DNA from 2 places in the Paenibacillus sp. FSL P4-0081 genome. Region 2 is predicted to be linked to the other one. Evidence: a T-box and tRNA genes for the amino acid it is inferred to sense, from the RefSeq annotation. Region 2 holds a T-box; the other holds one or more tRNA genes.
What was found. The T-box of region 2 lies ahead of P40081_RS29515 (arginine--tRNA ligase). A T-box ahead of a tRNA ligase gene usually reads a tRNA of that ligase, here a tRNA-Arg.
Positions count from the first base shown of each region.

Region 1 (11,075 bases), 1.6 Mb from region 2:
GCGCTTCTCACCGCAGCAACCAGCGTTTCGTTCTCGAAGAATTCCCCATCACGGATAGACTTATCGATGCGGGTCAGATCCTGGTATACGATCCGGCCTGCGCCGATGTTAAGGTGCCCTACTTCAGAGTTACCCATTTGTCCTTCCGGCAGACCTACAGCTTCACCGCAAGCGGTAAGTGTAGTGTTCGGATATTGTTTCAGGTAACGGTCGTAGTTCGGTTTGTTGGCTTGGGCAACTGCGTTGCCTTCATCCGTATTACGCAAACCGAAACCGTCCATGATGATTAGAGCTACAGGTTTTGGTGCTGACATTCTTATTTCGCCCCCTCAACGAGTGAAACGAAGGAAGCAGGCTGCAGGCTGGCACCGCCGACTAGAGCGCCGTCGATGTCGCTTTGACTCATGTACTCCGTTACATTCTCAGGCTTCACGCTGCCGCCGTATTGGATACGGACAGCTTCAGCAGTTGCTTCATCGTACAGGCCTTTTACAAGGGTACGGATGTAAGCAATAACTTCATTAGCATCCTGGGAAGTAGAGGACTTACCTGTACCAATAGCCCAGATAGGCTCATAAGCGATAACTACGCTTGCTGCCTGTTCCGCGCTAAGTCCGGCAAATGCCGCTTCAGTCTGCACTTTGCATACATCTTTAGTCTGGTCCGCTTCGCGCTCTTCGAGCTTTTCGCCTACACAGACAATTGGAGTAATACCATGGCGGAATGCCGCATGCATTTTTTTGTTAACGATTTCGTCCGTCTCGCCGAAGTATGCACGGCGTTCGGAGTGGCCGATAATAACGTATTCCACGCCGAGATCTTTCAGCATTACACCGCTGATCTCGCCTGTGTAAGCACCGTTATCTTCGAAGTGAAGGTTCTGAGCACCAATTTTGATGCTGGTGCCTTGTACCGCTGCAACAAGTGCAGGCAGGTTAGTGAATGGTGCGCAGATTACAGTCTCTACGCCTTCAACTTCCGCCTGGCCTTTGATTTCAGCGATGAAGCCTTCGGCTTCCGGAACGGTTTTGAACATTTTCCAGTTGCCGGCAATGATAGGTGTTCTACTCATAGTAATGGAATGCCTCCTTCTACCTTCTACGTCTTACTTGTCGTTCAGTGCTTCTACGCCTGGAAGTGCCTTACCTTCCATGAACTCGAGTGATGCGCCGCCGCCAGTGGAGATATGATCCATTTGGTCTGCGAGGTGGAATTTCTCAGCAGCTGCCGCGGAATCACCACCGCCGATAACTGTGTAGCCTTCGGTAGTTGCGCAAGCCTGGGCTACAGCAATTGTACCTTCAGCGAAGATATCAATTTCGAATACGCCCATAGGTCCGTTCCAAACAACCAGCTTGGAGTTTTTGATGATATCGGCATAAATTTCACGGGTTTTAGGACCGATGTCCAGACCTTCCCAGCCAGCAGGAATTTCAGTCACATCTACAATTTTGGTGTTGGCATCTGCGCCGAACTTGTCAGCGATAACTACGTCAACCGGAAGCACAAAGTTTTTGCCGAGTGCTTTGGCTTTTTCGATAAATCCAAGCGCAGCATCGATCTTGTCGTTGTCTACCAAAGAATTTCCGATTTCGTAACCTTGTGCTTTGGTGAAGGTGTAAGAAAGGCCGCCGCCAATCAATACGTTGTCAGCCAGAGTCAGCAGGTTGTCGATCACGTCAATTTTGTCTTTAACTTTGGATCCGCCGATGATCGCAGTGAAAGGACGTTCAGGATTGGACAGGGCTTTGCCCAGAACGGACAATTCCTTCTCCATCAGAAGGCCGGATACTGCAGGCAGGAAGTGAGCGATACCTTCTGTCGAAGCATGGGCACGGTGAGCCGCACCGAATGCGTCATTGACGAACAGGTCAGCCAGTTCAGCGAACTGCTTAGCCAGTTCAGGATCGTTCTTTTCTTCACCTTTATAGAAACGGACATTCTCAAGCACAAGCACGTCGCCTTCGTTCAGTTCAGCGATTTGTGCTTTTACCGCTTCGCCAATCGCTTCATCAGCTTTGGCTACCGGTTTGCCGAGCAATTCGGACAGACGTACAGCTGCGGAAGTCAACCGCATGGAATCGACGAATTCACCTTTAGGACGGCCCATATGGCTGGCCAGAATGACCTTTGCACCGTTCTCAATCAGGTATTTAATTGTTGGAAGGGTTTCGCGGATACGGGTATCATCAGTGATCTTACCGTCTTCCACTGGCACGTTGAAATCCACACGCACGAATACGCGTTTGCCTTTTACTTCTACATCACGGACACTTTTTTTGTTCATGATTAACATTTCCTCCACACCCAAAATTGGTTCATTCACGAATCCATTTCATTTAGAAAGAGCGGAAACAGACTTTCATTGTTTCCGCTCTATTGTACTGCCTATATAAAATCGGTATTATTGAGCAAGTTTAGCGAATTTCTCCAAAGTACGAACGAGCTGTGCAGTGTAGGACATTTCATTGTCATACCAAGCAACGGTCTTAACCAGTTGTTTGTCGCCAACAGTCAGAACTTTAGTTTGTGTAGCATCGAACAGGGAACCGAAAGTCATACCCTTGATGTCGGAAGATACGATTTCATCTTCAGTGTAGCCGTAAGTTTCCGGATCGGAAGCTTCTTTCATGGCTGCGTTGATTTCTTCAACAGTTACGCTCTTATCCAGAACAGTAACCAGCTCAGTCAGGGAACCAGTAGCTACAGGCACACGTTGTGCTGCACCGTCAAGTTTGCCTTTAAGTTCTGGAATTACCAGGCCGATTGCTTTTGCAGCACCGGTAGTGTTAGGGATGATGTTCTCAGCAGCAGCGCGGGCACGTCTGAAGTCGCCTTTAGCGTGTGGAGCATCAAGTGTATTCTGGTCACCTGTGTAAGCGTGGATAGTAGTCATCAAGCCTTCGATGATACCGAATTTGTCGTTCAGAACTTTGGCCATAGGAGCCAGACAGTTCGTTGTGCAAGATGCGCCGGAGATTACTGTTTCGCTACCGTCAAGGATGTCATCGTTAACGTTGTAAACAACAGTCTTCATGTCGCCTGTAGCTGGAGCGGAAATAACTACTTTCTTAGCTCCGCCTTTAAGGTGCTTTTCAGCTGCTTCTTTAGTTGTGAAGAAACCTGTGCATTCCAGAACGATATCAACGCCAAGCTCTCCCCAAGGAAGTTCTTCAGGGTTGCGGTTCGCCAGAACCTTAACATCTTTACCGTTAACTTTGAAGAAGCCGTCGTGAACTTCAACATCGCCTTGGAATTTACCTTGAGTTGTATCATATTTAAGCAAATGAGCAAGCATCTTAGCGTCAGTCAAGTCATTGATTGCTACCACTTCGATACCTTCTACATTTTGAATACGGCGGAATGCAAGGCGTCCAATACGTCCAAAACCGTTAATACCAACTTTTACACTCATTGAATAGTTCCTCCTAGATTTCGTTTTATTTATTCAAGACAAGCCGTGAGGCTCGTCAAGACAACAAGGTTAAGTATAATGCATAATACCTTTGCGCGCGTCCCATAAAATGGAATCTATAGGACCTCTTGCAATTGTTTGTCGATTTCTTTGCCGATTTCGATAGCAGCCGCCTCGTCTGTCACGAGAATATCCTCTTGGCCGAACCGCAGCATCGCATGAATGGCCTTAGCCTTGCGTTTGCCGCCGGCAATACCGATGACGACTTCTGTACGGATAATGTCTTCCAGGCGCAGCCCCATGGTCAGCATGGTATGAACCACCTCGCCATTCTCATTGAAATAATATCCGAACGATTCGGCTACCGCACCCTCGTCCTGAATCTCTGAGATGGTACCGGGGTCCAGCTTGCGGCGGTGAGTCATTTCAATGGCATCGCCAATTCCATGCACAATAATACGCGATCTGCGGATAATCTGCACAATCTCTCCAATATTGGAGTCCAGTGCGAGCGACTGATAGGCATCGCCGCTGAGCAGATCAGGCACATGCAGCAGACGGTAATTGGCACCAATCCGTTTGGCCATGGTCGAAGCAATGGTGTTGGCTTGGATCTCCATGCTCTCTCCCAGTCCTCCGCGCGCCGGAACTACCCAGGCGTTCTTATAGGAAAGGGATAGCGGCGGGGTCAACTGATCGGCCATTTCGGCCAGGGTCGATCCGCCTGTGACGGCAATCGTATCGTCACTGCGCAGTACACTGAGCAGTGCCTTCGAACCTGCACGCCCCAGTTCACGTTTGGTGAACAGCGAGGTCTCGCAGTCGCCAGGTACAACAACTACTTTACTGAGACCGTACGTAGTACGAATTTTCTCTTCCAGATCATCCAGGCCGAAGAGGCTCTTGGCGATCGGCTCCAGCAGGTCAAGCAGTCTGCGACCGGCTTCGCTAATGCGCATGCCGACGCTCTCGATCTCAATGAGCCCTTGCGATTTCAGAAGATCCGTCTCGGCGCGCAGCACCCGCTCGGTCATATCAAGCGAGGCGGCAAGCGTTCTGCGCCCAATAATATCGGACAGCATGATCTGATGTAGAATCGTATACCGTCTCTTAAGGGTTTCCATGAGATCAGGCAGAAGCTGCTTTTGGATTTCCAATAAATTACGCATGCTTTCACTCCTGCAACTTCGTCTTTCTCTTTTCCCTTGTTCGTGGTCTCAAAATGTCCCGGGTTAACTTTTTAAGTCCCACCCATATTCTACCCAAAACTGACGCCGAGTGCAAGTGTTCCGAGACTATAATTCTCAGACCCGTTTCATCTTATACATCTGCCGGTCTGTGAGAGGTAACCACGCCCTTAAGCACATGACTGAAAACCTCCATCACCTGACTGTCAAGTGGGAAGCTATCATCTGCCTGGGAGCCGGAAAAACTATTTTTTTGCACGACGGGTTTTACACGTTGCTTTTATGCAATAAGTGTATTATAATAACTTCTGTTGCGCCCGTGGTCCAATGGATATGACGTAGGCCTCCGAAGCCTGAGATCCAAGTTCGATTCTTGGCGGGCGCGCCATTATTTTCACTTTTGTACATAATTTAGCAATGCTTATATTATATTTAACCAAAGAGCCGCTTGATGGCTCTTTTTTTTGAATCTAAGTTTGACTTTCTTTGACTTTTTGTTTGAATTTGTTTATCATGTGGTTAATACGGTAACAGTAAAAAATGAACACATTCGAAGCACCAATTTCAAGGAGGTTTTCCACGTGAGTTATATTCCTATGGTAGTAGAACAGAGCAACCGCGGTGAGCGCGCTTATGACATCTATTCCCGCCTGCTGAAGGACCGCATCATTTTCCTTGGAACGGAGGTTAATGACGTGGTAGCCAATTCCATCATCGCACAAATGCTCTTCCTGGCTGCCGAGGATCCGGATAAGGATATTCACCTGTATGTAAACAGCCCTGGCGGTTCCATTACAGCGGGTATGGCTATATTTGATACAATGCAGTACATTAAACCGGATGTATCCACCATCTGTGTAGGGATGGCCGCTTCCATGGGTGCCTTCCTGCTGAACGCCGGCGCCAAGGGCAAGCGCTTTGCCTTGCCGAACAGCGAAATTATGATTCACCAGCCGCTCGGCGGTGCCCAGGGTCAGGCTTCGGATATCGAAATCCGCGCCCGCCGCATCATCAAGCTGCGCGAGAAGCTGAACCGTATCCTGTCCGAACGTACGGGCCAGCCGATCGAGAAGATCGAGAAGGATACCGACCGCGACTACTTCATGAGTGCTGCCGATGCAGCTGAATATGGCATTGTCGATAAAGTCATTGAGAAGACCTTGCCGACTGGCGTTTAATTTCTATACTTCATCAACACATAAAGAGGCTGCCACGGACCTACAGGTCTGCGGCAGCCTCTTTATTTGGCATATATACTGATGTTTCACCTCAAGGTTCCATATCCCAGGGCATCCAGCTTTCCGGCAATCACCCGGTAGCCCCTGCCGTTCGGATGGATATGATCCAGGAACAGCAGCCCCCGCTCATTGCCGGCAAATTCATGATAAATGGAAGCAAACCCCACAACATAACTGCTGTAGCCGGCAGCATAGCGGTTGAACTGCCGCACCCAATCTGTAGCCGCATCCACCTGAGGATACGGATTATAGAGACCTACAATCCGGATAATGTAAGGACTTCGCGTACCCGCCTTCAGCTGTGCCAGAGTATTCATAATATCACTGAAATTCCGTTTGCATTCCCGGAGCGCTTTTTGCAGATATCCATTCAGCTCACCTGGCCTCCCCGCTGCGGCTTTGGCGGCCTTAATCAGATCATTGCCGCCAATAGAGACGGTGATGATCTCCGCATCCTTAACCGCAGAACGAAAGCCGCCATCTGTCTTGAGACGCTGCTCCAGCCCTGCTGTTGTCAGACCGTTCACTCCAAGATTCGCTGAAGCAACCGGAGTCTGCAGCCGCCCTTCCGCCATCCGGCGGTAGACGGGGACAAATCCGTTCCCGGGCAGCGCCCCGAACCCGGTCGTTAATGAATCTCCAATGGCCGTATACTGATAGACCATAGCCTTCCCTCCCCGCTATAAGCTGCTTGCTTTCTTTAGCTTATGACTGCCCGGGGGATGTGGTAACGGCAGGGCGGCCTTAATAGGCCCGCAAAAAAATCCTGCCCTCATGTCTCCGGAGGAAACGCATGGGCAGGATATATGAAACTACTATATTATTTCAGTGCAGCGAACGGACTGCTTCCGTCCGGCAGCAGCTCTTTGAAGCTGAAGATTACCTCCGGGAAGCCTGTAGCGTATGCAGTATACTCATATTGCTGGAAGAAGAGCACGGCTTTGCCCTCTTTCAGATAGAAGTATTTCTCTGTATTCAGGCCTGTGAATCCTCCCAGATAACCTCCGTTTGCTTTGATTTCAGTAGATACCTTGGCATTCAGCTGTTTCTTGTAGTTAGGATTAGCCTTGAACAAATCCCCCAGCAGCAGGCGTTTACCGTCTTTAAGTGAGAAGGTAAAGGCATTGCGGATAGTCGATCCATGTGCACCGCCGGTATATCCGTATTGATTCGTGATCAGACTGAGCACGCCGTCCTGATTATAAGTGACCACATAACCGCCTTCGAATTCATACGGACGGTCGTCCTCGGATTTAAGGGAGATTTGATCTTCGGCGTAAGCCGCGTATTTCTGAATCGTCTGTTTGATTGTATCATTGATTGCCTTCTCAGCCTCGCTACTTGCAAGACCGCTGACCTGTGGATAATCCAGCTTGATTGGTGCATCTTTATGGTCCTTAACATAGCTCTCAGTCTTTATAGTTACCGCATTTTGCGTTCTCTTCATCACATTGAGCCGTCCCGTAGCGGCACTCCAGTCACCCTTGTAGCCTAAGTAATCGCTGAGCAGGTCAAACGAAACATAGAAGCGGTTATCCATATTCTTCACTTCATATTCGCCGATAAAATAATTGTTCACTTTAATCGTAGTATAGTATTCAGTAACCGTCAGTTTAGTTTGTGTAGTACCTGTACCGATGGTATACGTCTTCTCTGCTTTATCATAAGATAGCGGCATCCCCAGCGCATCGCGCATAAACGTTACCGGAATCCATACCTTTCCGTCCTGGAAAAGCCCCTTCTGCGCTGCAATCTTGCCGTTTACCTTCAGTACTACCGGGGAGGATGCAGCCTTCACCTGAGCAGCTGCTGGAGCTGCCTGAGTTATACCTGCCGGTATTGCGGCTCCACCGAGCAGCATTCCCGCTGCAATCATTCCTGCGCCCCATTTACGGGCGTATTTCTTCGAAGTATCATTCATTTTCATTGTTGTTCTTCCCCTTCCGCTGGTGCGATGTATTATGACGTGATGTGTTCCCTCAGCTTCACTCTTCCTATTATAGGGATAAGAAGGTCGGCGGATGTTACAATGCGCTTTACAGTTTCTTAAGGATTGAAGAGTCTTTCTATCAACCTTATTACATTTATTTAAACAATTTGAGAGATTTCAACGAAAATTTCTCCTAAAAAAGGCGCCGCCCTGCCATAAACAGCAGAGCAAGCGCCTCTTCGCGGTCACTTTATTTCAATTCATAGGTTACGCTCAGCTGAGTGGTTACTTTAACTTCTCCGGGTTCAACGGAGCTTCCGGCAGCTGAATCATTCGCTGCTTTGGACATGGCGGCCTGTTCAACGAAGACAACCGGGTTATTCCCGTCGTCGTTCTGAATGACCGTTACCACCTGCCCGAGTCCGCGTTTCGCCGCTTTAGCAATCGCTGCCGCTTTTACATCTGCATTCTGCATTGCTTTTTCGATAACCTGTGCTTCAAAGGCTGATGGATCTTCGATCGCAAAGCTTGCATTGCCGATATTGTTCGCGCCTGCCGTCGATGCTGCATCCAGCAATTGTCCGACCTTAGTCAGATCACGGTAGGAAATCTTCAGCGTATGCTGGGCATTATAGCCTTTAACCTGCTGGCCTTCCTTTTCGCTATAGACGTAATTAGGCTGTACATAGAACTGCGTGCTCTGAATATCCTTGTCCGCAATTCCCCAGGTTGTTTTGAATAATGCAGTCAGCTTCGCAATCTTTGCCGCGGTACCCTTCTGCGCCTCTTGTGCAGTATCAGCCGTGGTAGTTACCCCGATGGAGAGATAGACGATATCCGGTTTGATCGCAAGTTCACCTTTACCGACTACGTTCACAATATTCTTCTGCACCTCATCGGCAGCGTAAGCCTTTTCAGGACCTTTTAGCACCCCGCTCAGCCCCATTCCTCCTATAATCAAGCTTCCTGCCAGCAGCACTGCTCCGATTGATTTGCCAAATTTCATCATGCTTGCCATCCCCTTTCGTTTCTTTAAGTTGTTGGTACCCTCTAGACGGACCAGCATGGCAAAAGTTGCATATCCTATGTACGTTATTTAATAATTTATTCCGTCTCTATCCAGAAACGCCGGATGACATTTCCGTCCTCCTCAATATATTCGCTATCCTCTACTCCGCCATTCTTGCGGATCGTCCGTTCCGATGCTGTATTGACGGCGTCGCAGACCACGAGTGCCTTCTCTATACCCAGTTCAGCAGCTTTCACGAGGGCCTGCTTCAGAAGTTCACTGGCATACCCCTGTTTGCGCTCCGAAGGGACCACGCCATAGCCGATATGCCCGCCTGTACGGAGTAACGCTTCCGTCAACCGGTGTCTGATGTTCACGGCAGCCACCACCCGCTGATCCGTTGTCACCAGCCAGAAGGTTGAACTGCTCACCCATCCGTCTTTGATATTCACACCGCCGGCATGCTCACGCAGAGACTGAAGCATCCCGGCAAAGTCAGCAGGATCGATCTCGACTACCCAGGGAACGAATGATTCTCCGCTGGTCTTCCACTCTTCATAAAATGCCAGATAGGGCTCTCTGAGAGCTTCTGTAGGCTCCACTAATGTTACCTCACTGCCTTGGATCTGCATCTGTGTATCTCCCCTTATACATAAATAATATGAAAAAAAGCCCCTAAGGGCTTTCGGTAAGACGTGTACCATTTATTGATTCTCGAGTTCTTCCTTACTTACAAGACTTGTCAAAGCGGTTACAGCTTGTTCCGCATCTGCGCCATCTGCGCTGATATAAATCTCCGTACCGGAACTGATCGCAAGGCTCATAATGCCCATGATACTTTTGGCGTTAACTTTTTTATCGTCTTTTTCCACGAAAATCTCCGACGAAAACTTATTAGCTTCTTGCACAAACAATGCTGCCGGCCGAGCATGGAGCCCCGTCTTCAACCGAACAACTACCGGGTGCTTTGTCATGAAACGCTTACCCCCTATTTGAGATCTGCCCAAAAATTTCACATTAATTTTATAATATTATATCATTATAACCTCTACCGCACTAGAAAAAAAATAATCAACTGCCCCGCACCTTGTCAGCCAGCTCATCAATTTTGCGCAAACGGTGGTTTACGCCTGATTTACTGACGGTGCCGCCCAGCATATCGCCAACTTCCTTCAGGTTGATATCCGGGTGTGCAAGTCTGATTTCCGCAACCTCACGCAGCTTATCCGGCAAGCTTTCCAGTCCCACCTCACGCTGCAGCAGCTTGATATTCTCAATCTGGCGTACCGCGGCGCTGATCGTTTTGTTAAGATTGGCCGTTTCGCAGTTGACGATCCGGTTAACGGAGTTACGCATATCGCGCATGATCCGTACGTCCTCGAATTTGAACAGTGCCTGATGGGCTCCGATCAAACTTAAGAATTCAATAATCTTCTCGCCTTCCTTGATGTATAGGATGAAGCCTTTCTTGCGTTCTATGCAGCGGGCATTCAGGTGAAATTCACCAGCCAGCTCCACGAGCGCCTTGCAGTGCTCCTCATACATCGAAGCGATTTCCAGGTGATACGAGGAACCCTCCGGATTATTCACTGAGCCGCCAGCCATGAAGGCCCCGCGCAGGTAAGCACGCTTGCAGCAGTTCTTGCCGACGATTTCATCATCGATCCCATCGGTGAAGATGAAGCCTTCCGAGACAATCCGCAGATCCTTCAGGATCTCCTGAACCCGGTTTGGGATTCTTACGATATAGACGTTATTCTTCTTCAAACGCATTTTTTTACGCACGAGCAGCTCGATATGGACCTGGTAATATTTCTTAAGTAAAGAATATACCCGCCTTGCAATCGCGGCGTTCTCCGTCGAAATGTCGAGAACAACCTTTTTGCTCGAAAGCTGCACCGAACCATTCATCCGGATCAGCGCTGACATTTCCGCTTTCTCACAGCAGGGCTGGCTCTCGACCATCGTCAGCTCTTTTTTGGTAAGGGCCGCAAAAGACAAGGGGCTCACCTCTTTCATGTTAACTCTTTCTGTCAATCCAATCCTGAACCAGCTGGAAAATATGGTGGCTAAGCTTATCTGTATCATGCCGCAAATAGGTTTTAAATAATACCAGTTTGTCGGCAATCACCTTATATCCGTTGCCGTCAACGACATCGCGGTCAAGCTGCACCGGACGTGCGCCTTTCTCGGCATATTTGATCTGTACCTGCTCCGGGATCTCTCCGTCGTTCACAATTACATAATCGAACAGATGCAGTCCGATATGGTCGTATACCGCCTGAAGATGATCACT
Region 1 is NZ_CP009280.1:169,593-180,667, reverse strand. It holds gene gpmI (2,3-bisphosphoglycerate-independent phosphoglycerate mutase) at 1-314, opposite strand, end outside; gene tpiA (triose-phosphate isomerase) at 317-1,072, opposite strand; gene P40081_RS00890 (phosphoglycerate kinase) at 1,106-2,287, opposite strand; gene gap (type I glyceraldehyde-3-phosphate dehydrogenase) at 2,405-3,415, opposite strand; gene P40081_RS00880 (sugar-binding transcriptional regulator) at 3,532-4,584, opposite strand; tRNA gene P40081_RS00875 (tRNA-Arg) at 4,916-4,990, shown strand; gene clpP (ATP-dependent Clp endopeptidase proteolytic subunit ClpP) at 5,184-5,780, shown strand; gene P40081_RS00865 (GDSL-type esterase/lipase family protein) at 5,867-6,505, opposite strand; gene P40081_RS00860 (PdaC/SigV domain-containing protein) at 6,661-7,767, opposite strand; gene P40081_RS00855 (SIMPL domain-containing protein) at 8,021-8,779, opposite strand; gene P40081_RS00850 (GNAT family N-acetyltransferase) at 8,875-9,411, opposite strand; gene P40081_RS00845 (HPr family phosphocarrier protein) at 9,484-9,753, opposite strand; gene whiA (DNA-binding protein WhiA) at 9,851-10,780, opposite strand; gene P40081_RS00835 (gluconeogenesis factor YvcK family protein) at 10,800-11,075, opposite strand, start outside.
Region 1: it has a tRNA-Arg gene. The T-box ahead of P40081_RS29515 (arginine--tRNA ligase) is inferred to sense a tRNA for this amino acid. The anticodon was not compared.

Region 2 (11,075 bases):
TATCCCTTCCGGGACGTCAAGTAACAGCCCTCCTTCGGGAAGGCTGTTTTGTCGTCCGGAGGATGAGAAGCCGGGCGGCAGCGGGGATACCCAAGCGTCTGAGCATTCAAGTCACTCTTTGTACAGCCATCCGCTAGACTATTACTATTGTTACTCAAACCCAAACCCCCGCTCGCCTACAGCGATCCCCCAAGTAACCAACATCATTTTCACCCGATGAGTACAGTTATCTATTATAAGCCCTACTTGAACTATGCGGGACTCTCTACCGCTTCTTCGTCCCAGCTTACATCCGCTCCGGCTTAGGCAGACCGAGTACATCCAGCGCCTCGCCTAAAGTATCGGTGAAGCTCCGGGTTAGCCATAGACGGAAGGCTACGCTGGAAGCCTCTCCTTTGAGGATCGGGCAGGCGGAGTAGAAATTGCTGAACAGTACGGCCAGACTGTGCGCATAGTTACAGATCGTATTCGGCGTAAGCTCCCGGCTTGCCGTATATAGGGTGTCCTGCCACAGGCTGAGCTGTCTCAGCAGGGCGAGCTCGGCTGCCTCAAGCTGCGGCGGAAAGAGCGGAAGCCCGCCATGCGCGTTGCTCCCGTCAGGCCCGCTGCTCGCGCTATGCTTGCTGCTCCCGTTATCCCCGCTATTCCCGTGTCCCCCGTACTCCCGGCTCCCGCCATGCTCGTTGCCGCCGCTATTTCCGGTACCTCTCTCCGCCAAGGCGCTGCCTTTACTGAGCACACGGCTTGCCCGGGCATAGGCATACATCAGATAAACGCCAGTGTTGCCGGAAATCTCCATGGCCTGTTTGAAGTCAAACACAATCTCTGTACCCAGATTGAAGCGCAGCAGATAGTAGCGGATGGCAGCGGTGGCGATGAGCCGGCTGGACAGGCCGTTTTTGTCGGAACGGGTAGCCTCAATGGAATGCTCCATAAGCCGGACCAGCTCGGTAACCTTGATGCCGATGCCCTGGCGTCCGGACATGGCGTAGGAGCTTTTGCCGGCGGAGGTATCAATACCAAGTTCAGCGGCGGAAGCCGGACTTAGCGAAACTACACCATAACTTACATGATGCAGCCGATCCGCCTGCTCGCTGTAGCCCAGTGCCTGGAAGGCCTGCTTTACCATCGCCTGCGGATACTCCTGTCTGTAGTCGATCACGTTCACGACCTTGTCTGCGCGTCCAAAAGGCAGCGTCTCACCCCTCAAGCCGGTCGTCCACAGCCCGCTGCCAAACTCGCTGTAGGCAAAATCCTTGTCCAAGAGGCCGAATTTCCACAGATGATAAGCGATATCCTTGGCCGTATAGGTCAAAATCCCATTCGAGCGCACCAGCACCTTATCCTTCAGATGCTCCTCTTCTGTCTCCTGTGTCTCCTGTGCGCCAGTGCCAGCGGATTGCTTCAGAATCCAGCAGCCGGCCAGCTTGCCTTCCTTCTCCTGAACGAACACATCTGTCTGCGACAAAAGGGCGAAGGCGGAAGACCAGAAGCCTTCTTTCAGAATACTGCTCTCCCAGACCAGCAGGTCGTAGTGAATGCCGAAGCTGCGCATCTCCTCCACATGCTCTTTTACAATCTGTCCGGCGACAAGGTTGCCAATCCAGGCGGTATTGCCATGCCCCTCTTCCAGCGCGTGAAGAATTTCAGTCCGTTTATTTACACTTTCAGGATGCTCCGCGTACTCCTTGTTGATCTCAGCGTAAATATCCCAGCAGTAATCTCCGAAACGGACATGCTCCCCGGCAAGCGGGACATTCAAAAGGCCGACTACAGTATCTGCAAGCTGATTGCCGAGATCATCCACGTAGTTATGTACCTCGACCGTATAGCCGGTTTTTCTCAAAATTCTAACCAGTGCATCCCCGATACAGGAGTTTCTCAGGTGTCCTATGTGCATGCTCTTATTCGGATTAACGCTAGTATGCTCTACAATAACCTTCTCACCGCCAGCCTGCGGAATTGCAAAATCAGTCTGGGCCCACACCTGCCAATCGATGTACATATTAATGAAACCCGGCGGCGCAACCTCGATTCTCTGCAGCAGTCCGTTTACGGAGCCCGATGACTTCAGCTCGGCGATGATCAGTTCTGCGATGACGGCCGGGGCTTTGCGTAGGGTACGGGCCAGCTGCATGGCTATATTGCTGGAGTAGTCCCCATGGTCCGCATTCGCAGGCTGCTCTAGAGCCACTTTTACCGCAGAACTGCCGGGAATCCCCAGGCCTTCAGATACTTTGTGAATACATTGTTCCAGACTGTCTTTAATTAGCTCGCTTAACATGAATAAGTACCTCCCGAAATAGTTGTGAATGGTGTAAGCAGTGGCTGAGGGCGGAAGACTTCAAGGGTCCGTAAGGTGAAAAAAACAACAAAAAAAGCCTTCGTCTCAAAAGAGACGAGGCTTATGCGCTCGCGGTACCACTCTCGTTGCTGAACCTACAGTTCAACCACCTTACAGGTTAACGGTCTTTAGCCGGGGCTTCCTACTCTTAAGGTTCAGAAGTCCATCTCACGGGTGCGCTTCATAATCCTGATCTGTACCGGCTTACACTCTCCCGGCTCGCTGGGGACTAGATTCAGGGACATTACTCTCCCGGTCATCGATTCAATATGATTTTTATCAGTATAGCGAATTTCTGGAAGAAAGCAATAGCGGAATGTCAAGCGGAACCTTGTTTCCGGAAAATGCAACCCATAACATCCGGTATTTGCAATAGATATCCGGCTTTGTCCACACCTCCGGTGATGGCTCGAATATAGTAAGTTGTTATCACTATTAAAATATTCGGAGAGGAGAAATCAAGATGAGCTTTTTATCTACAGGACCGATTGAGAATAATGCGGTAGGCGGGCTTAGACCCACTCAGCAGATCACGGTCAAAATCGATAACCGAAGTGATACCATGTCTTCCTTTGTGACGGTAGAGGGTTACTATCTGGATGGAATCCGCACGCTATATGTCAGCGAAACGCTGAATGTGCTGCCTAATCAGGTATTGACTACCACGTACTATGCGGATCTGGATGCATTTGAGTTTGTTTTTGTCACTTCGGGAACCATTGATGAACAGGTGCAAGTCTCAGTCTGGGGAAAAAATAGCTCAGGCGGCTTAGTAACGCCACACCGCCTGGTTTCTGCTGAACTTCTGGGAGCTATCACAGGATTGACGGGCATCACAGGCGCGACCGGGGTTACGGGTGCGACAGGCGCAGCCGGAGCGACCGGGGTTACCGGTGCAACAGGTGTAGCTGGTGCGACCGGGGTTACAGGTGCGACGGGCACGGCAGGAGCGACTGGGGTTACGGGTGCGACAGGCGAAGCAGGAGCAACTGGGGTTACAGGTGCGACGGGCGTAGCAGGAGCGACTGGGGTTACGGGTGCGACGGGCGTAGCAGGAGCAACTGGGGTTACAGGTGCGACAGGCGTAGTTGGTGCGACTGGGGTTACAGGTGCGACAGGCACAGCAGGAGCGACTGGGGTTACAGGTGCGACGGGTATAGCAGGAGCAACTGGGGTTACGGGAGCGACAGGCACAGCAGGAGCGACTGGGAGTACAGGAGTGACGGGCATCACAGGCGCGACCGGGGTTACGGGTGCGACAGGCGCAGCCGGAGCGACCGGGGTTACCGGTGCAACAGGCGTAGCTGGTGCGACCGGGGTTACAGGTGCGACGGGCACAGCCGGAGCGACTGGGGTTACAGGTGCGACAGGCATAGCTGGCGCAACTGGGGTTACCGGTGCGACGGGCGTAGCAGGAGCAACTGGGGTTACGGGAGTGACGGGCGAAGCAGGAGCGACTGGGGTTACAGGTGCGACAGGCGCAGCAGGAGCAACTGGGGTTACAGGTGCGACGGGCGCAGCAGGAGCAACTGGGGTTACAGGTGCGACGGGCGTAGCAGGAGCGACTGGGGTTACGGGTGCGACGGGCGAAGTAGGCGCGACTGGGGTTACGGGAGCGACGGGCGAAGCAGGAGCGACTGGGGTTACGGGTGCAACCGGGGTTACGGGAGCGACGGGCGAAGCTGGTGCGACCGGGGTTACGGGTGCGACGGGCGTAGCAGGAGCAACTGGGGTTACGGGAGTGACGGGCGAAGCAGGAGCAACTGGGGTTACAGGTGCGACAGGCACAGCTGGCGCGACCGGGGTTACAGGTGCGACGGGCGTAGCTGGAGCAACTGGGGTTACCGGTGCGACAGGCACAGCTGGCGCGACCGGGGTTACAGGTGCGACAGGCACAGCAGGAGCGACTGGGGTTACAGGTGCGACAGGCACAGCAGGAGCGACTGGGGTTACAGGTGCGACAGGCACAGCAGGAGCGACCGGGGTTACAGGTGCGACAGGCACAGCAGGAGCGACCGGGGTTACGGGTGCGACGGGCGAAGCAGGAGCAACTGGGGTTACGGGAGCGACGGGCGAAGTAGGCGCGACTGGGGTTACGGGTGCGACGGGCGAAGCTGGGGCGACCGGGGTTACAGGTGCGACAGGCACAGCAGGCGCGACTGGGGTTACGGGTGCGACGGGCACAGCAGGAGCGACTGGGGTTACCGGTGCGACGGGCGTAGCAGGAGCGACTGGGGTTACGGGTGCGACAGGCACAGTTGGAGCGACTGGGGTTACCGGTGCGACAGGCACAGCAGGAGCGACTGGGGTTACAGGTGCGACGGGTATAGCAGGCGCGACCGGGGTTACAGGTGCGACAGGCATAGCTGGCGCAACTGGGGTTACAGGTACGGGTATAGCAGGAGCGACTGGGGTTACGGGAGCGACAGGCGAAGTTGGCGCGACCGGGGTTACAGGTGCGACAGGCGAAGCAGGAGCGACTGGGGTTACAGGTGCGACAGGCGAAGCAGGAGCGACTGGGGTTACAGGTGCGACGGGCACAGCAGGAGCGACCGGGGTTACAGGTGCGACAGGCGCAGCCGGAGCGACTGGGGTTACGGGAGCGACAGGCGAAGCAGGAGCGACTGGGGTTACAGGAGCGACGGGCATCACAGGCGCGACCGGGGTTACAGGTGCGACAGGCGAAGCAGGAGCGACTGGGGTTACAGGTGCGACGGGCATCACAGGCGCGACTGGGGTTACGGGTGCGACAGGCGAAGCAGGAGCAACTGGGGTTACGGGAGCGACGGGCGAAGTAGGCGCAACTGGGGTTACCGGTGCGACAGGCGCAGCTGGAGCGACCGGGGTTACGGGTGCGACGGGCGTAGCAGGAGCGACTGGGGTTACGGGTGCGACGGGAATCACAGGTGCGACAGGAACCAGTCCGGCTGGTCTTTCCGAGTATGCGTATATTTATAATTTGGCTGCCCAAACGGTTCCATTGGAGGCCGATGTCACTTTTAGTAATAATGGTCCCATAATTGGGGCGATTACACACACGCCAGGGAGCTCTGTGATTACTATAGGTACTGCTGGAGATTATGCAGTCTGGTTCAACGCAACGGGAGTGGAGCCCAATCAATTTTCACTTTTTCAAAATGGTACTTCTGTTGCAGGCGGCATATATGGTTCCGGCGCCGGAACTCAGGCCAATCCCGGAATGGTGATTGTTGTAGCGGCAGCGGGAGATTCCCTGACTCTGCGCAATCATTCCAGTTCAGCGGCAATTACGCTGCAGACGCTGTCAGGCGGAACACAAGCCAATGCCAACGCCTCTATCCTGATTCAAAAAATAAACTAAGCTTGGCAGAGTAGAATTCAGAGATATTCGGATTTCAGTGAAGCTAAATAGCCCGTCACCGATGGATTGTCGGTGACGGGCTGCTTAAACTTACCAGGCGTTTTGATCCCTGCCTCACAAACAGGGTACAGTCCCCAGTAAAGTTAAGGCAGCTTTTTGTATCATAAGTAATCACATGGATGCCGCTTGGCAATGGACTACAAAGCCAGCTCGGCAAGCAGACCTCTTCAGAATCTCTGATAGAGGAAATGCCTAGTCCGCAGTAGGCGCACCGGTCAGATTCTTGATGTCCGTAGAACCATAAATCAGCAGGGCAATTACAATCACCAGCAGCAGACCACCGGCGAAACCCTCCCCGTCAAAACTGTCCATATCCCCGCGCCTCACTTTCACTTTCTAATTAGGTGGTCAGGAGTTTTCGGCTTTCTTTTTCAAAGCGGTCATAATCTCGTTCAGGGTGAGACTGCTGTTGTCATCAAGGAAGCTGACCAGCTTATCGACGTTGTCGTTGCTCAGATCACTTAAGGTTTTATATTTGCCTACCAGACTGACGAACATGGATGCGTCCGTGTACATCTGGATGGAGTCTACTTTCAGCTTGCCGGTCAAAAGAAGGGCAGCCACGGCGAACTCAAGCCCTTTTGGAGTTTGTGTTTTGGAGCTGGCTGGTGGTTTTTTGGCGGCAGGTCTCTTTCCTTTTCCAGGAGGGGGCATGGGACTCCCTTCTTCCGTTGGTCATTCTGCAGGAAAGCGGCAGCAAGGGCGGTCTCTCCTTAATTAAAAGATATGCGCCCCCGCAGATATTGGTGAATGGAACCTGTCTTATGTCCACACCGACCGGAGGACGCCAGAATATTATTATATTGTGCGATTAAAGATCAACCGTCGCTAGTAACTGAGTTTCACGCCGTAAATGCTAGATATGGAAGGAGGGATGAGACGGGATGCCGATTTTATCAACAGGACCTATCGAGAACAATGCCGTTTCGGGAATAAGACCTACGCAGACAGTTACGGTAAAGCTGGTGAAGCGTGATGGCATGGTAGGCTCTTCAGTCAGTATTCAGGGCTACTTGCTGGGAGCGACAAGAATATTGTATGTAAGTGAGGTTATTAATATTGCTCCGAATGAAGTGGTAACCAGGGATTACTTTGCCGATTTGGATGCGTTCGAATTTATTTTTACGATCGGAGAAGCAACCGGGGAGGAGATCGGGATTTCAGTATGGGGCAAGTCTTCTACCGGCCAGCTGGTGAATGCCCATCGCATTGTTACACATGAGAAATTAAGCTCCGAAGTATAGAGATTCATCCTATTCTACTAGGAAAAGGAGTGCTGAAACGATGAGTTTTTTATCCACGGGACCGATAGAAAATAATATGGTTGGCGGTGTGAGACCAACTACCCAGGTTACAGTCAGAATTGATAACCGCAGTGATATCACTGCCTCCACAGTATCGGTTCAGGGATACTATTTGAGTGGCGGCGTCAGAAACCTGTATGTCAGCGAGGCGATCGATGTTGCTCCGAATCAATCGATAACCACTACCTACTTTGCTGATCTGGATGGTTTAGAGTTTACTTTCTTAACACCTGCCACTGTGAATGATCCGGTCCAGATTTCGCTCTGGGGTAAGAGCAGCACCGGGGCACTGGTAACCGCGCACCGTCTGGTTTCTGCAGAACTGCTGGGCGAAATCTTCGGTATTACCGGAGCAACGGGTGCCACCGGAGCTCAAGGCGCCACAGGAGCGACAGGTTCGGGTGGCGGAGCTACCGGTGCCACAGGTGCAGCAGGAGCAACAGGTGCCACCGGGGCTCAAGGCGCTACAGGAGCGACGGGTTCTGGCGGCGGAGCGACTGGGGCTACTGGAGCAACAGGCACAGCTGGAGCGACTGGGGTTACGGGTGCGACAGGCACAGCCGGAGCGACTGGGGTTACCGGCGCGACAGGCACAGCCGGAGCGACCGGGGTTACGGGTGCGACAGGCACAGCCGGAGCGACTGGGGTTACGGGTGCGACAGGCACAGCCGGAGCGACTGGGGTTACCGGCGCAACAGGCACAGCTGGAGCGACTGGGGTTACCGGCGCGACAGGCACAGCGGGAGCGACTGGGGTTACCGGCGCAACAGGCACAGCTGGAGCGACTGGGGTTACCGGCGCGACAGGCACAGCTGGAGCGACCGGGGTTACTGGAGCGACAGGCACAGCCGGAGCGACTGGGGTTACCGGCGCAACAGGCACAGCTGGAGCGACTGGGGTTACTGGAGCGACAGGCACAGCTGGAGCGACTGGGGTTACCGGTGCGACAGGCACAGCTGGAGCGACTGGGGTTACTGGAGCGACAGGCACAGCTGGGGTTACCGGTGTTACTGGCGCGACAGGGGCAACGGGTTCAGGGGCAATCATTCCGTATGCTTCCGGCCTTCCAGTATCTTTGACAACGGTACTCGGCGGACTCTTGAATACGTCCAGTCTTGTAGGTTTTGGCAGCAGCTCTGCAGGTGTTAGTGTTACAGGCGGGATCATTGATTTGACAGGTGCGGCTGGAACCTTACTCAACTTTGCCTTCTCAGTACCGCGTGCAGGCACCATTACCTCACTGGCAGGCTATTTCAGTACGACTGCGGGACTTAGCTTAGTGGGTTCAACCGTAACCATAACTGCGAGATTATTCCAATCGACTACACCCAATAATAGCTTCACGGCAGTACCGGGCGCCACAGTAACTTTAGCTCCGCCATTGACAGGAGTTCTTTCCCTCGGTACGATCAGCAGCGGTCTGACTACCGGGCTTAGTATACCGGTAACTGCCGGCACTCGTTTGCTGATGGTCTTCTCGGCAACGGTATCAGCCGGAATTGATGTAGCGACAACGGTTGCCGGTTATGCCAGCGGTGGAGTTACAATTGTCTAAACCCGGCGCTGCAAGCCAAAAGAAATAAAACAGGGATGCTCCCAAGCCTATAGGCTCAGGAGCGTCCCTGTTTTATTTACATAGAGCACTCAATTGTAGTTGTATATTTGTACTTCTGTATAGCTAATGTTGAAGTAGGGGGGGCTGATTTCATCCGTTGTTGGTGGCACAGATCAGGTAACTTTATTAAAATCCTGCACAGAATACAACATTCCCCCCCATTAACACGCCCTAAATCTATAATTGTTGTACAAAAGGCAGCAATTCCCTCGTTCCAGGCCGATCAACGAAGCTATTGTTGTATTTCATACAACAATCCTCCCGCACACCCAGGTATCTAGGGATCAGAGTTGCAAAACGTACAACATTTATGCCTTCGTGCGTACTAAGAAGCCTACATTCTGCCGGCAATGAATTGTGTGTAAGGAATTAACAAATTCCTCTCGTCCCGCCGCGATTAACCAGTAAGCTGGTTAGGTTGTTGTCATAAGTGTGGTTTATATAGCCGGCCGTGTTACACCAGATCGCAAGCCTCAGCCGGCATCCAGTGGGCATCCTGGCCGTCCCATTTCACATTGCAGCCGATCGGGTTGGTCAGGGGTTCACTGACCGGTTGCCCGGATACCAGCTCTGTCAGGGCGTTATCCAGATTGTTGACGGTCAGCTTGCCGGTCTCGCGCGGATTATCAACGCCGCGTCCGGTGTAGACCAGCTTGCGGGCTTCATCGAAGATATAGAAGTGGGGCGTGCGCAGTGCGCCATAGGCCCGGGCGGTCTCTTGCGTATCGTCACGCAGATAAGTCCAAGGGAACTTATGCTCCTCCATCCGGGCAACCATATGCTCGAACGAATCATCGGGATGCGTGGTTTCACTGTTGGCATTGATGCCAACGAATTGGACACCCTGATCGCGGAATTTCTCCGCTGCCTCACGGGTAAGCTCATCGGAACCGACTACAAACGGGCAATGATTGCAGGTGAAAAAAACAACCAGGAACCTGGCGGACGCGAATTGCTCCAGGGAATAAGTCTGTCCGTCCGTCGCCTTCAGGGCGAAGTCAGGGGCTGAGTCTCCAAGCGCCAACGTAAAGCTCATTTACAAGCACCTCCTGAATAAGATACAAGCCTTCCCTTGTATTATACCGGACTTGCCAAACGCTTCCAAACTGAGCAAGATTACCTTCATTCCCCAAGCATCACAGGAGATCTTCAGCATGATTGTACTTTATACAACAGAAGTCGTGAGATTTGGCGCAGAAAGCTATTCTATTGCAAGCCTGCCGTTGTCATATCGCGAGTATCTCGCGGATGTCCTGCTCGCTCAGGCTGGACAGGGCTTCCTGTCCCGGCTGAATTACTTCATCAATCAGATTCTTCTTCTTCTGCTGCAGCTCGTACATCTTGTCTTCTACGGTTCCCTGCGCAACCAGGCGGATGACCTGCACGACCTTCTTCTGTCCGATCCGGTGGGCGCGGTCAGCAGCCTGCTGCTCGACAGCCGGATTCCACCACAGATCGTAGAGAATGACCGTGTCGGCTCCGGTCAGATTAAGGCCGGTGCCGCCCGCCTTCAGCGAGATCAGGAATAGATCACGTTCCCCTTCATTGAAACGGGTGCACAGCTGGGTACGCTGGGAAGCCGGTGTTTGTCCGTCCAGATAGAAGTGCGGCACACCCAGCAGGGCCAGTTCGCGCCCGATCATCCCCAGCATTTGCGTGAACTGTGAGAAGATCAGCATCCGTTTGCCGGAGCTGCGGCATTCGTCGATAATCTCCAGCAGCTGTTCGAATTTGCCCGATCCTCCAGTGTACCCGTCCACGAACAGGGAGGGGTGGCAGCACAGCTGGCGCAGCCGGGTGAGACCGGCGAGGACTTTGATCCGGCCGTTGCCGAAGCTGTCGCTGTCCAGATGCTTGAGCGCTTCCTTGCGCAGTCTGGCCAAATAAGCGACGTAGAGCCTTTTCTGCTCCGGCAGCAGCTCAGAGGCCTGCAGTGATTCGATTTTGTCCGGCAGCTCCTTCAGGACATCGCTTTTGAGGCGGCGCAGCAGGAAGGGGCGGATACGCTTTGCCACAGTCTCCCGGGGAAGGTCATGGAAGGCCTTCTTGCCGGGGAACAGCCCGGGAAATACCACGCCGAAGATTGACCACAGATCCTCGAGCGCATTCTCCACCGGCGTTCCCGTAAGCGCGAAACGGTACCGCGCTTGAAGAAGCTTAACTGCCTGGGCAGTCTGCGTCTCATGGTTCTTAATCATCTGCGCTTCATCCAGGATGAGGGTATGGAAAGACCGCTTGGCGTATTCCACGGCATCTCTGCGCAGCAGCGGATAAGAGGTAATGATGACATCATGGCCGGCTGAATTCCGCAGCGTCCGGTTGCGTTCGTCCGCACTGCCGTCGGCAATGGCTGCCTTGATGTCCGGGGCGAAACGCTTCAGCTCATTATGCCAGTTGTAGAGCAGCGAGGCC
Region 2 is NZ_CP009280.1:6,945,362-6,956,436, reverse strand. It holds gene P40081_RS29515 (arginine--tRNA ligase) at 287-2,284, opposite strand; T-box leader at 2,392-2,613, opposite strand; gene P40081_RS29510 (beta strand repeat-containing protein) at 2,808-5,684, shown strand; gene P40081_RS29505 (hypothetical protein) at 6,093-6,398, opposite strand; gene P40081_RS29500 (hypothetical protein) at 6,629-6,988, shown strand; gene P40081_RS29495 (exosporium glycoprotein BclB-related protein) at 7,029-8,603, shown strand; gene P40081_RS29490 (thioredoxin family protein) at 9,118-9,699, opposite strand; gene P40081_RS29485 (DEAD/DEAH box helicase) at 9,890-11,075, opposite strand, start outside.